2 regions of the Candidatus Pelagibacter sp. HIMB1715 genome follow, and region 1 is predicted to be linked to the other one. Evidence: riboswitches for the same ligand, from Rfam matches in the RefSeq annotation. Region 1 holds a riboswitch; the other holds the start of a gene.

Region 1 (6,679 bases):
TAATTGATCGAATATCTATAATACATTCATGAGCAACATTGCCATTAGAACCTTTGTACAAAATTGGGAAATGATCTTTAAGTCTATGGGCTATATAATTTGCGTTTAATATCGCAACTTGAGTAGCTAATTTTAAACCTTCAGAACCCATCATTTTAATATACATCCAAGAAATTGATAAAATACTTGAGCTTCCCCAAGGGGCTGCTGAAACTGCTCCTATTCCTGTAGCAGGTCCACAATCTTTAACAACTGGATGATTAGGTAAATAAACTTGCAAATGTCTTTTACATGCAATTGGTCCCATTCCTGGTCCTCCACCACCATGTGGAATACAGAATGTTTTGTGTAAGTTTATATGACAAACATCTGGACCAAAATTTCCAGGTCTTGCTATTCCAACAAGTGCATTTAAATTTGCACCATCCATATAAACTTGACCACCGTGTTTGTGTATCAGTTCACAGATATCTGTAATTTTTTCTTCAAATACTCCGTGAGTAGAAGGATATGTAACCATTAATGCTCCAAGATTTTCAGAATGTGCTTCTGCTTTTTTCTTCAAATCTTCAAAATCAACATTTCCTTCTTTATCACAATCAACAACTACAACTTTCATTCCAACCATTTGTGCACTAGCAGGATTTGTTCCATGTGCTGAGCTTGGAATTAAACATATATTCCTGTTTTCTTCTCCTCTGTCTAAATGATATTTTCTAATTACCATCAAGCCAGCATATTCTCCTTGAGCACCTGCATTTGGTTGAAGTGAAACTCCAGAAAAACCTGTAATGGATCTTAACCAATTTTTTAGATCAGTGAATAAAGCTCTATAACCTTCCATCTGCTCTACTGGTACAAACGGATGAGGCTCAGCTAACTCTCTCCATGAAATAGGAATCATTTCTGCAGTAGCATTTAATTTCATAGTACATGAGCCAAGTGCAATCATAGTTCTATTAAGAGCTATATCTTTATCCTCTAATTTTTTTAAATATCTAAGCATCTCTGTTTCTGAATGATATGAATTAAAAACAGGATGTTCTAAGTATTTAGAAGTTCTCAGTAAATTTTTTGGTAAATTAGGTAAACTTACGGTTGGATCTTCTTTTTTAATCGATTCAGCTGCGTTAAAAATTTTCAACAATTGATTTACTCTATAAACATTTTTCTTTTCATCAAAAGAAACAGCCAACATTTCAGAATTTACTCTTCTAATATTTACTTTTTGATCTAAAGCATTTTTATAGATTTGATCAGTCTTATCTTTTGTTACAATTGTAACTGTATCAAAGAAATGATCTGAATAAATTTCATATCCAGATTGTTTTAATTTATCTGCAAAATTTTTAGCTAATTGAGAAACTCTTTCTGCAATAGTTTTTATTCCATCTGGACCGTGGTAAATAGCATATGCAGCTGAAACAATTGCTAACAATGCTTGAGCAGTACAAATGTTACTTGTCGCTTTATCTCTTCTAATATGTTGCTCTCTTGTTTGAAGTGATAATCTGTAAGCTTTATTTCCATGTCTATCTACTGACACACCAATAATTCTTCCTGGCATAGATCTTTTGAACTCATCTTTAGTTGCAAAGAAAGCTGCATGAGGTCCACCATAACCCATTGGAATTCCAAATCTTTGAGAGCTTCCTACTGCAATATCAGCGCCTAATTCTCTTGGTGTTTTAAGTAGCGCTAAAGCTAATAAATCAGAAACTAATACAGCTTTTCCATTTTTTTTATGAATTTTGCTGATAGCTTCACTTGGATCTTTGATGTCTCCTAAAGTTCCAGGATATTGAAGAATTCCACAAACTAAATCCTCTTTAAGTTGATCCAATACTTTATCTTCATTGCCAACAAGTACTTTTAATCCCATTGGCTCTGCTCTTGTTTGAATTACATCAATCGTTTGTGGATGACAATTTTCTGATACAAAAACTAAATTACTATCCTTTTTATTTAACCTGTGACTTAATCCCATAGCTTCTGCAGCTGCTGTTCCTTCATCAAGCAAAGATGCGTTTGCAATATCCATACCTGTGAAATCAACAATCATTTGCTGAAAGTTTAGAAGCATTTCTAGTCTTCCTTGTGCTACTTCAGGCTGATAAGGAGTATATGATGTATACCAACCTGGATTTTCTAGAATATTTCTTAAAATTACATACGGAGTGTAAGTTCCATAGTAACCCATACCAATAAAATTTGAATAAATTTGATTTTTTTTTGAAATTGCTTTCAATTTTCTTAACGCTTCATACTCGGAATTAGACTCTCCTATGTTTAATCCATCTTTCAATTGTATCTTTTCTGGAACTGTGCTTTTTATTAAATCGTCTAATGAATTATAATTAAGCTCCTTCAGCATTTTATTTTGATCTTCTTCTGAAGGCCCAATGTGTCTTTTTAAAAAGTCTTTTTGTGAGTTATGTAACATTAGCTATCACTCTCCTTTGCAAATTTATCGTATTCTTCTTTGTTCATTAAGCTGTCCATTTCTGAACTATCTTTTAATTTAAGTTTAAAAAACCAAGCTGATCCCTCAGGGTCTTCATTAATTTTTGCAGGATCATCTACAATAGCTTGGTTAGTATCTACTACTTCGCCACTTACAGGAGTATAAACATCACTTGCAGCTTTAGTTGACTCAACTACTCCTGCTGTGCCATCTTTTTCAACGCTTGAACCTTTTTCAGGTAACTCAGCAAAAACAATATCTCCCAACATTTCTGTTGCATGCTTTGTAATTCCAATGGTGGCAACATCGCCCTCCACTGTAATCCACTCGTGTTCTTTTGAAAATTTAACTTCACTCATTAGTTTACTCCTTTCACATAACTTTTTTTATAAAATGGTAACCCACAAACACTTGCAGGATGTTTTTTTCCTCTTACTTCTAGTAAAATTTTTGTATCAACTTTAGAAAACTCTTTATCAATGTAGCCCATTGCTATTGGACCATTTACACTTGGGCCAAAAGTTCCGCTTGTAACCTCACCAATAAGTTTTTCTGACTCATCAAATATTTTAGTTTTTTCTCTAGCAATCAATCTTCCTTCTGGCTTAATGCCAATTCTAATTTTAGAGGTACCTTCTTGTATTTCTTTCATAATTTTGTCAGAACCAACAAATCCACCATTTGAAATTCTCTCTTTAGAAATCGCCCACTTTAAGTTTGCTTCAATTGGTGTTTTTTCAGTATCAAGTTCATGTCCATATAAGCACAATCCAGCCTCTAATCTCAAGGTATCTCTTGCCCCAAGTCCTATAAGTTGTGCTCCTTTTTCCATCAAATTCTGAGTAAATCCTTCAGCTAAATCGTTGTTAATAGATATTTCAAAACCATCCTCTCCAGTATAACCAGACCTTGTAACAAAAACTTTCTGATCTTTATAATCAAACCAGTTCCCTGTCATAAAATTAAGTTTTTCAACACCTTCTATTATGTCATTTAAAATCTCAACTGACTTTGGACCCTGGATTGCAATTAATGCTCTTTGATCATCAAGAACCATTTCATATTTACTTTTAAGTAAATCTGATAAAATTTTAAAATCATTATCTTTGCATGCTGCGTTTAAAATAATTAAATATCCTTTTTCAATTTTAGTGATTATCAAATCATCATGAATTCCAGCACTATCGTTCATTAAAAAACTATATTTAGAAAAGTTTTGTTTCAAATTTTTTAAATCAAGTGGAAAAATTTTTTCAAGATCAGCAGTTAAGTCATCTCCACCATAAATAAATAATTGACCCATATGAGACACATCAAAAATACCTGCATTTGATCTTGTGAATTTATGCTCCTCAACAATCCCTTTGCTGTATTGTATGGGCATTTCATATCCAGCGAATTCTACAAATTTAGCTTGGTTATCTCGATGAAGCTTGTTTAAAGATGTTTTTTTTCCCATACTAACTCTGTCGTACCCATCTGTATTTTTGCCTGAGAGTTTTACTCCTTCGGCGAGAACTCAATCTCTTTCCAGAGTTAATATAATACGGTCCTTTTACCTGAGAGTTTCCTGGGCGGTTGCTCCTTCGGTGTCACAAAGTTTGTGATCTCTCCCGTTAACAAATATTCTAATAAATACTGTTTAATGTCAAATGTTATTAGATCGCTTTTTTTTCTGAGGTATATAAATTGTAAAATTGAAGTAAAACTGCAAGAATAACTATTGATCCTCCAATAATTACTATGAACGGTGGCTGTTCATTTATAAACAACCATGCCCATAAGGGACCAAGTACTGCTTCTGTTAACATTATGATTCCAACCATTGCTGATGGTGTTCGTTGAGCACCGATAGTAATAAATATAAAACCTAATCCTAATTGTAAAAACCCAGCTAAAAATCCTAAAAAGATATCATTAGGAGATATCATTATTTTTTCTGACATTAGGTAACCTATTAACAAAGCAAAAACACCTGCAACAAATTGAGCAGGAACCATATCAACAGTTGGATATTTTCTTACTACTAAAATTAATGTAGCAAATGATATTGGCATTATGAAAGCTGCAATATTTCCAGACATTTGGCCTGGAGATAAAGAACTTCCAACCATTAGAAGTATTCCTGAAATTGCAAGAATTATTGAAGTAAGAGTAATTGCTGAAATTTTTTCTTTTAAAAAAAAATAACCAAATATTGCTAAGAAGATTGTTTGTGTTTGAATAATAAAATTAGCATTAGCAACAGTTGTGTTATACATTGCAAACACATAACCACTAAAACCGAGTGATAAAATAAATCCACCAAAGAAACCGGGAAATCCTAAATTATAAAAGGATCTAAATACTTGTTTTTTATAAGTTAAAGCTAAGTATAAGCTAATAACAATTAAGAAAAATACTGTTCTCCAAAATAATATTTGCCAAAGAGTTGCTCCTTCAAATGACTTAACGATCAAACCTCCAAAACTGAGACTACACGCACCTAAGAAAATTAAAAAAGGTCCTGGAAGTTTTCTAATAATATTCATTATATTTGATTGAGTAAGTTCTGAGTATCCATCTCATACAATTTAAATAAAGTTTCTGCATCAGATAAATTTATCTCTTTAAATTTAATTTTTGAGCCAGGTGATATTTGTACTAATCGATCATAATCAACGCTGGCTACCACACCAATTTTTGGATATCCTCCAATAGTACCATGGTCTGACAGCATAATAATCGGGTTTCCATCTGCAGGTACTTGGATAACTCCTTTTAACAAACCTTCTGATTTAATATTGGTATTTACAATGTTTTCAATTTTTGGACCTTCTAAACGCATCCCCATTCTGTCTGAGAGTTTTGATACAGAAAATTGTTTTTCAAAAAATATCTTTTTTCCTTCCTGAGAAAAATAATCAAAGTTTGGTCCTTTTATTACTCTGATATTTTCAACTTTAGAATTTATATAGTTAGTTTTTTTTTTACTTTGGTCTGTATTAATATTTAAGATATTTATTTTTTGACCGTTCTCTAATTTTTTTCCACCATTTGATCCGATATTTGCCTTGGTATTTATAGAGCAACTATTCCATTGAAATTTTAAATCTAATTCTCCACCAACTGCTAAATAGCCATAAACTGATTTATTTGTTGATATAAGATTGATTTCATCTCCACTTTCGATTTGATAACTCTCATAACAATTACCATCAATTTCTGTGCCATTTTTAATAATTTTAAAAACAATATCGCCAGTGACTACTATGTTAATTTTATCTCCAGAATATTTTAAATGTGGTCCTTGGTATGCAAATTCTATAACTGGAGAATTTAATTTATTACCTACCAGCTTGTTAGCTAAACTATAATTTCTATTATCCATTGCTCCGCTAAATGGAATTCCTATATGATATAAATTGTTTCTTCCTTGGTCTTGAAAGGTTGTATTTACTCCAGCTCTTATAATTTGGAAATTATTTGTCATTGTAGCTATTATATTTTTCAAGATTTATTTTTTTAAAAACTACTATATCGCCAGGATTTATTAAATTTGGCTCTTCCTCTTTTGAATTATCAAAAACATCTAAAGGTGTATTACCAAGTATGTTCCATCCACCAGGGCTTTCAAATGTATAAATATTTGCAAATTGTTCAGTTAAAGCAACTGATCCTTTGGGGACTTTTACTCTTGGTGTTTCTAGTCTTGGTACTCTCATATTTTCATCCAAATCACCTAAAAAAGGCATACCAGCAATAAATCCGGTCATATAACAAAAATATTCCTTACTAAAAAAATTTTCTAAAATTTTATCTCGATTAATATTTAATTTTTCTTCTAATCTTTTTATATCAAGAGAAAATTGATCATCACAACAAACTGGAATTTCTATTTTGGTGCTATTGTTGTCTTGAGTTTCATTAACATTTAAATTTTCAATCAATTTTTTAACTTCTTTAAAGTTTGTTTTTCTAAGGTCGTAAGAAACTATTAATTTATTATAAGAAGGAGTAAGATTATTTATACTTTCAACGTTCTCTTTTTTTAAAGCTTTAAAATATTTTATTACTTTAGAGTTAACTGATTTATTTACCTCTACACCAAAATCGCAATAAACAGCTGCGTCACCAAGATTTGATATATTTTTTATCATGGCATGTTATACTTCAACAATTAGAACTATGGAAATTAATATAAATTGTGATTTAGGTGAAAAATCAAAACACCAT
Region 2 (6,679 bases), on a different contig from region 1:
AACTGAAATTTATAAAAACTTTATGGAAAATTTTCCTGATGCAGAACTGGTAGATGTTAAATCGATAATTAAGGAGGATAAAAATAATGACTGATTTTAATAAAATATTAGACAAAGCAAAAGAACTTGAAGCAAAAATGAAAGAGAGTCAGCAAAAAATTAAGGAGATTAGAGTAGAGGGTATTTCTGGCTCAAATTCAGCAAAAATCGTCTTAGATGGAGAAGGTGAAATGCAATCAATTAAACTATCAGATGAAATAATGAAAGAAGACAAATCAATAATAGAAGATTTAATTGTAGCTGCGCATAATAACGCCAAATCACAATTAAAGTCGAAAACATCAGAAGAGATATCAAAAGCTACAGGTGGATTTGGAATACCTGGTTTTAAGTGGCCACTATAGTAGATGCAAAATATTAACGAGATTGAGGAATTAATAAAATTAATTTCAAAGCTTCCAGGTTTAGGGCCAAAATCTGCCAAAAGGATTGTTTTAAAACTCATTAATAACCGCGATGAATTAGTAAAACCAATGGCAAATACATTGGCTCAAGTTTATAAAAATGTAACTAGATGTAATTCTTGTGGTTCACTTAAATCAATTTCAACTGGATGTATAAATTGTGAAAATACAAGAAATAAATATTCAAAGATTTGTGTTGTAGAAGATATTGCTGACCAATGGTCGATTGAAAATTCAAATATTTATCAAGGGTATTTTCATATTCTGGGAGGCACTATTTCATCAGTAGGTCAAAGAAAAGAAGATTTACTTGTAAACTCGTTGGTTGAGAGAGTTAATCGAGATAAAATTGAAGAAGTTATATTAGCCACAAGTGCAACTGTTGAAGGTCAAACTACTGCTTACTATATTCAAGATAGCCTGAAAAATTCTAATGTAAAAATTACAAAACTTGCACAGGGGTTACCTGTAGGTGGTGAAATTGAAAGTTTAGATGACGGGACTTTATTTTCTGCTTTTAAAAATCGGTCTAATTTAGTTTCTAATTCAGATTAGACTTTTTAGTAAGTCTATTTAAATGTAGTAAAGGTTCAGTATAACCAGATGGTTGTTCTTTTCCTTTAAACACCAAATCACAAGCGGTTTGAAATGCAATTGAATTTTCAAAGTTATCACTCATTCTTACATAATTAGAGTCATTTTTATTTTGATCATCTACAATTTTAGCCATGTCTTTAAGAATTTCTACAACTTGAATTTTTGTTGTAATTCCGTGATGTATCCAATTTGCAATATGTTGAGATGAAATTCTAAGTGTGGCTCTATCTTCCATCAAACCCACATTATTTATATCTGGTACTTTGGAGCATCCAACTCCTTGATCGATCCATCTGACCACATAACCTAATAAAGTTTGAGCTGAGTTAGAAATTTCTTTATTAATTTCATCTACAGACCAATTTGGTCTATCAGCAGTAGGTATTGTTAAAAGATCATCAAGCTTTGCTTGTTCTCTATTTTTAATTTTTTGTTGTTCATCAAAAATATTTATTTCATGATAATGTAGCGAATGTAAAGCTGCAGCCGTCGGAGATGGAACCCATGCACAATTTGCACCTGCTTTTAAATGTCCAGTTTTTTGCTCCATCATATCTTTCATTTTATCAGGCATTGCCCACATTCCTTTTCCAATTTGAGCTTTTCCAGAAAATCCACATTTTAAACCAATATCAACATTGTTGTTTTCATAGGCTGTAATCCATTTTGAAGTTTTCATGTCACCTTTTTTAATCATTGGACCAGCTTCCATAGAGGTGTGCATTTCATCACCAGTTCTGTCTAGAAAACCTGTATTTATAAAGAAAACTCTATTTTTTAACGATCTAATGCACTCTTTTAAATTAGCTGAAGTTCTTCTTTCTTCATCCATTATTCCAATCTTGCAGGTATATTTTGGTAAACCTAAAACTTCTTCAACTTTTGAGAAAAGCAAATCAGTAAATGCAGTTTCATCTGGTCCATGCATTTTTGGTTTCACGATATAAATAGAACCAGTTCTTGAATTAGTTTTTTTCTTAATATCATGAAGGGCTGCAGCTGTAGTAATGAATGCATCCATTATTCCTTCTGGAACTTCACTACCATCTTTTAAAATTATTGATGGATTAGTCATTAAGTGACCAACGTTTCTAACTAGCAGTAAACTTCTTCCATGAAGCTTTAAACCTTTTCCATCTTTTGAAATATAGCTTCTATTAGGATTAAGTTTTCTTTCAAATAATTTTCCTTCTTTTTCAAATTTTGATTTTAGATCACCTTTCATCAGACCTAGCCAATTTCTGTAACAAACAATTTTATCTTCTGCATCTACAGCAGCTACACTATCTTCGTTATCGCATATAGTTGACACCGCAGATTCTAAAATTATGTCACTAATCCCAGCATGATCTTGTTGAGCTGCAAAAGCTCTTGAGTCTTTTAAAATTTCTATATGTAAATTGTTATTTTTTAAAATTATAGCAGACGGGTTGTCAGCTTCACCCCTATGGCCAATAAACTTATTCTCATCTACTAAATCATAAATATCAGCACCTTTTAAAGCTTTAAATTTTCCATACTTAACAGCAAAACTTGTAATTTTTTGCCAACTCAATCCTGCTAATGGAAAATATTTATCTAAAAAATCTCTTCCATATTTTATTACCATCTCACCTCTTAATGGGTCGTATCTTTCAGATACACTATCTTCTGATTGTTCAATTACATCTGTTCCATACAGACTATCGTATAAGCTCATCCATCTAGCATTAGCAGCATTTAATGCATATCTCGCATTCATGACTGGTACAACAAGTTGAGGTCCAGCAATACTTGTTATTTCCTCATCAACATTTTGAGTTGATATTTCAAAATCGTCACCTTCTTCTTTCAAATAACCAATTTCTGTTAGAAATTTTTTATAATCTGACAAATTAAATTCATTTCCCTTATTTTTTATATGCCAATTGTCTATTTGTTTTTGTAAGTCTTCTCTAAATTTTATTAATTCTTTATTTTTAGGTGCTAATTCATTGACTGTTTTCTCGAACCCTGACCAAAAATTATCAACAGATAGATCTGTTTCTTTTAATAGCTCGTCGCTAATAAATTGAGAAAGTTTTTCAGATACTTTTAAAGTATTTATATTTATATATTTTTCTTGCATATCACCTAAATTACCCCATCTGTATTTTTGCCTGAGAGTTTTGCTCCTTCGGCGGAATTAATTCTCTTTCCAGAGTGTTATGCAACTATCGGTCCTTTTTACCTGAGAGTTTCCGGGGTGGTTGCTCCTTCGGTGCTAAATCTTTTAGTCTCTCCCGATAGAAAATATGTATCTTCTTCTAGAAAAGAGTCAATTAATAACAATTACACTTTAAATTAAATATCATTTTATTGCCTTTTTTATGAATTAACCATCCGCTATAACCATATTATGAAAAATTATCTTAATTTTGAAACTGAGATTAAAGATTTAGAGACAGAATTGGAAAAATTAAAAGATCCCTACAATCAAGAGGGATTGTCAGAAGTAGATACGCAAAAAATTTCAAAAACACAAGTTGAGTTAGATCAAAAATTAAATGATATATATTCAAACCTAGATCCATGGCAAACCACCATGGTTGCAAGACATGAAGACAGACCAAAGTCTAAATTTTTCATAGATAATTTATTCGAAGATTTTATTTCTCTATCTGGAGACCGTTATTATGGTGAAGATAAATCTGTACTTACAGGTTTTGCAAAATTTAATGGTCAGTCAGTTTTAGTAATTGGTCAAGAAAAGGGTGAAGATTTGGATAGTAGAATTCAAAGAAATTTTGGGATGATGCGACCTGAGGGTTACAGAAAAACTATTCGATTAATGAATTTAGCAAATAAATTTAAAATTCCAATTATCACTTTTATAGACACGCCAGGTGCTTATCCTGGTGTTGGTGCAGAGGAAAGAGGTCAAGCTGAGGCAATAGCAAAATCAATTGAATGTTGCATGGAACTTAAGGTGCCAACTATCGCAATAATTATAGGTGAAGGTGGATCAGGTGGTGCTATTGCATTAGCATCGTCTAACAAAGTTATCATGCTAGAAAATGCTATTTATTCAGTTATATCTCCTGAAGGCTGTGCAACTATATTATGGAGAGATCCAAAAAAAATGCTTGATGCAGCAAAAGCAATGAAGCTTTCCGCAAAAGATTTATTAAAATTAAAAGTTATTGATGAAATAATCCCAGAACCTTTAGGTGGTGCTCACAGGGATAGAGACCTGATGCTTGATAACGTTAGAAAATCTATTTCTACAAATTTAGATCAATACAAAGAAATGACGTCAGAAGATATAATGAATGAAAGAAAAAATAAATTTTTAAAAATTGGAAGAAACGATGGTTTTATGAGCAATGTAGAAGATTTAAGTAATTTGACCATCAAGAAAAATAATTTTGATAACATTTTCAAATCAAAAAAATTATTATTTGGTATTGGTATAGGTTTATTATTTTTAGCTTCTTTATTTTTTCTTTTTTAAGAATTACAAAGCTCCATGGCAATGTTTAAACTTCTTGCCCGATCCACAGAAGCAAGGTTCATTTCTTCCCATTTTTTTGGCTTGTGGTTTTGGATTTACTCTTTCCTCGTTGGAAGATCTTTCTTCTGTTATAACTTTTAAATTCATTAAAATTGTAACGTAGTCTAATTTTAGTTTTTCTAATAAATTTGAAAATAAATCAAAAGCTTCTTTTTTATATTCAACTAAAGGATCTCTTTGACCGTAAGATCTTAATCCAATCACTTGTCTAAGTTGTTCTAAATATTGTATATGTGATTTCCAATTCAAATCTATTGTTTGCAAAAATATTCTTTTTTCAATTTCTTTTGCATGCTGCTCGTTTAGAACTTTAATTCTTTCATTACGTGTCTCATTAAATTTTGAGGATATTTGCTCTTTCAGTTCATTATCTTTTGCAGAAATCAAACTTTCAAGTTCAGTATCATTAAAACTTTTCCCAACAATTTGCCTAACTTTATTGTTAAATTCATTACTTTTTGGATTAGATAAGTTTTGAATTTTTAATTTTATCAAGTCTTCTGATATTTCTTTTAAAAATTCGTCAGAATAATCAAAAATATTTTCACTATTCATTGCATTTTTTCTTTGAGAAAACACAACATGTCTTTGGTCGTTTAAAACATTGTCAAATTTGATAAGTGTTTTTCTGATATCAAAATTTCTGGCTTCAACTTTCTGCTGAGCTCTTTCTAATGCTTTGTTGATCCAAGGGTGATCAATACTTTCACCATCTTTTAAACCAAGTTTTTCAAGCATATTATTCATAGACTCTGAGCCAAAAATTCTCATCAAATCATCTTCTAAACTTACATAAAATACAGAACTACCCTCATCTCCTTGTCGTCCAGCTCTTCCTCTTGCTTGATTGTCCACTCTTCTAGACTCCATTCTTTCTGTACCAATTACAAATAATCCACCTAGAGATTTAATTTTTTCTTTATCTATTTTTAACTGATCATCAGGAATCGATCCTTTTTTTCCACCAAGCTGGATGTCAACACCTCTACCAGAAATACTGGTTGTAATTATCAAAGATTTTTCTTTTCCTGCATTTGCAATAATTTCAGCTTCATTTTCATGGTTCTTTGCATTTAAAACTACGTGTTTAATATTTTTTTCATTTAATAATTTAGAATAAACTTCTGATTTGTTGATACTAGATGTGAAAACCAAAATTGGTTGACCAATTTTATGTTTTTCAATGATCTTATTAATTATTGCATCATTTTTTTCTTTTTCAGTTCTAAAGATCAAATCATTATAGTCCTTTCGGATCATTTCTTTATTTGTTGGGATTACAACCACTGAAAGATTATATATTTCAAAAAATTCTTCAGATTCTGTGACTGCAGTACCGGTACAACCTGATATTTTTTTATATAGTTTAAAATAATTTTGATAGGTAATTGATGCTAAAGTTTGATTTTCATTTTGTATCTGAATTTTTTCTTTAGCTTCAAGAGCCTGATGAAGTCCATCTCCAAATCTTCTTCCTTCTAGAATTCTACCAGTTAATTCATCTATAATTTTAAGAACTCCGTCTTTAACTATGTAATCCTTTCCTTTTTCAAATAAGTGATTTGCACGGAGTGCTTGATTTACATGGTGAACTAAATGAAGATTTTCTGGATCATAAAAATTATCATTTTTTAATATACCAGCATTAGAAAAAAGTTTTTCAACATTATTAATACCCTCGTTTGTTAAAAGTATACTTTTTTCTTTCTCATCTATTTCAAAATCTTTATTATTTAAAATTTTAACAAGTTTATCTATTGCTAAGTATTGAGCAGTTTTATCTTCTGCAGCTCCAGAAATTACAAGTGGAGTTCTTGCTTCATCAATTAAACAAGAATCTATTTCATCTACAATTGAAAATGCATGAGATCTTTGAACCATCTCTTTTTGAGAAAACTTCATGTTGTCTCTTAGATAATCAAATCCTAATTCACTGTTGGTTGCATAAGTAATGTCACAATTGTAGTTTTTCTTTCTTTCCAGATCATCTTGGTCATTATTTATAAATCCAGAAGTAAGACCTAGAAAATTATATATTAGACCCATTTCCATCGAGTCTCTTTTTGCTAAATAATCGTTAACTGTT

Evidence for each region. Region 1 has a riboswitch for glycine ahead of gcvT (glycine cleavage system aminomethyltransferase GcvT). Riboswitches for the same ligand answer to the same signal wherever they lie in the genome.
Region 2: another riboswitch for glycine. It lies ahead of ACTTAY_RS03790 (malate synthase G); the one in region 1 lies ahead of gcvT (glycine cleavage system aminomethyltransferase GcvT).

What each region holds. Positions count from the first base shown of each region.
Region 1 is NZ_JBNAJY010000013.1:23,314-29,992, forward strand. It holds gene gcvP (aminomethyl-transferring glycine dehydrogenase) at 1-2,443, opposite strand, end outside; gene gcvH (glycine cleavage system protein GcvH) at 2,443-2,823, opposite strand; gene gcvT (glycine cleavage system aminomethyltransferase GcvT) at 2,823-3,923, opposite strand; glycine riboswitch at 4,002-4,091, opposite strand; gene ACTTAY_RS04070 (DMT family transporter) at 4,123-4,995, opposite strand; gene ACTTAY_RS04075 (biotin-dependent carboxyltransferase family protein) at 4,995-5,936, opposite strand; gene ACTTAY_RS04080 (allophanate hydrolase subunit 1) at 5,926-6,603, opposite strand; gene ACTTAY_RS04085 (5-oxoprolinase subunit PxpA) at 6,632-6,679, shown strand, end outside.
Region 2 is NZ_JBNAJY010000012.1:19,022-25,700, reverse strand. It holds gene dnaX (DNA polymerase III subunit gamma/tau) at 1-94, shown strand, start outside; gene ACTTAY_RS03800 (YbaB/EbfC family nucleoid-associated protein) at 87-404, shown strand; gene recR (recombination mediator RecR) at 408-1,019, shown strand; gene ACTTAY_RS03790 (malate synthase G) at 1,006-3,168, opposite strand; glycine riboswitch at 3,248-3,335, opposite strand; gene ACTTAY_RS03785 (acetyl-CoA carboxylase carboxyltransferase subunit alpha) at 3,439-4,533, shown strand; gene secA (preprotein translocase subunit SecA) at 4,537-6,679, opposite strand, start outside.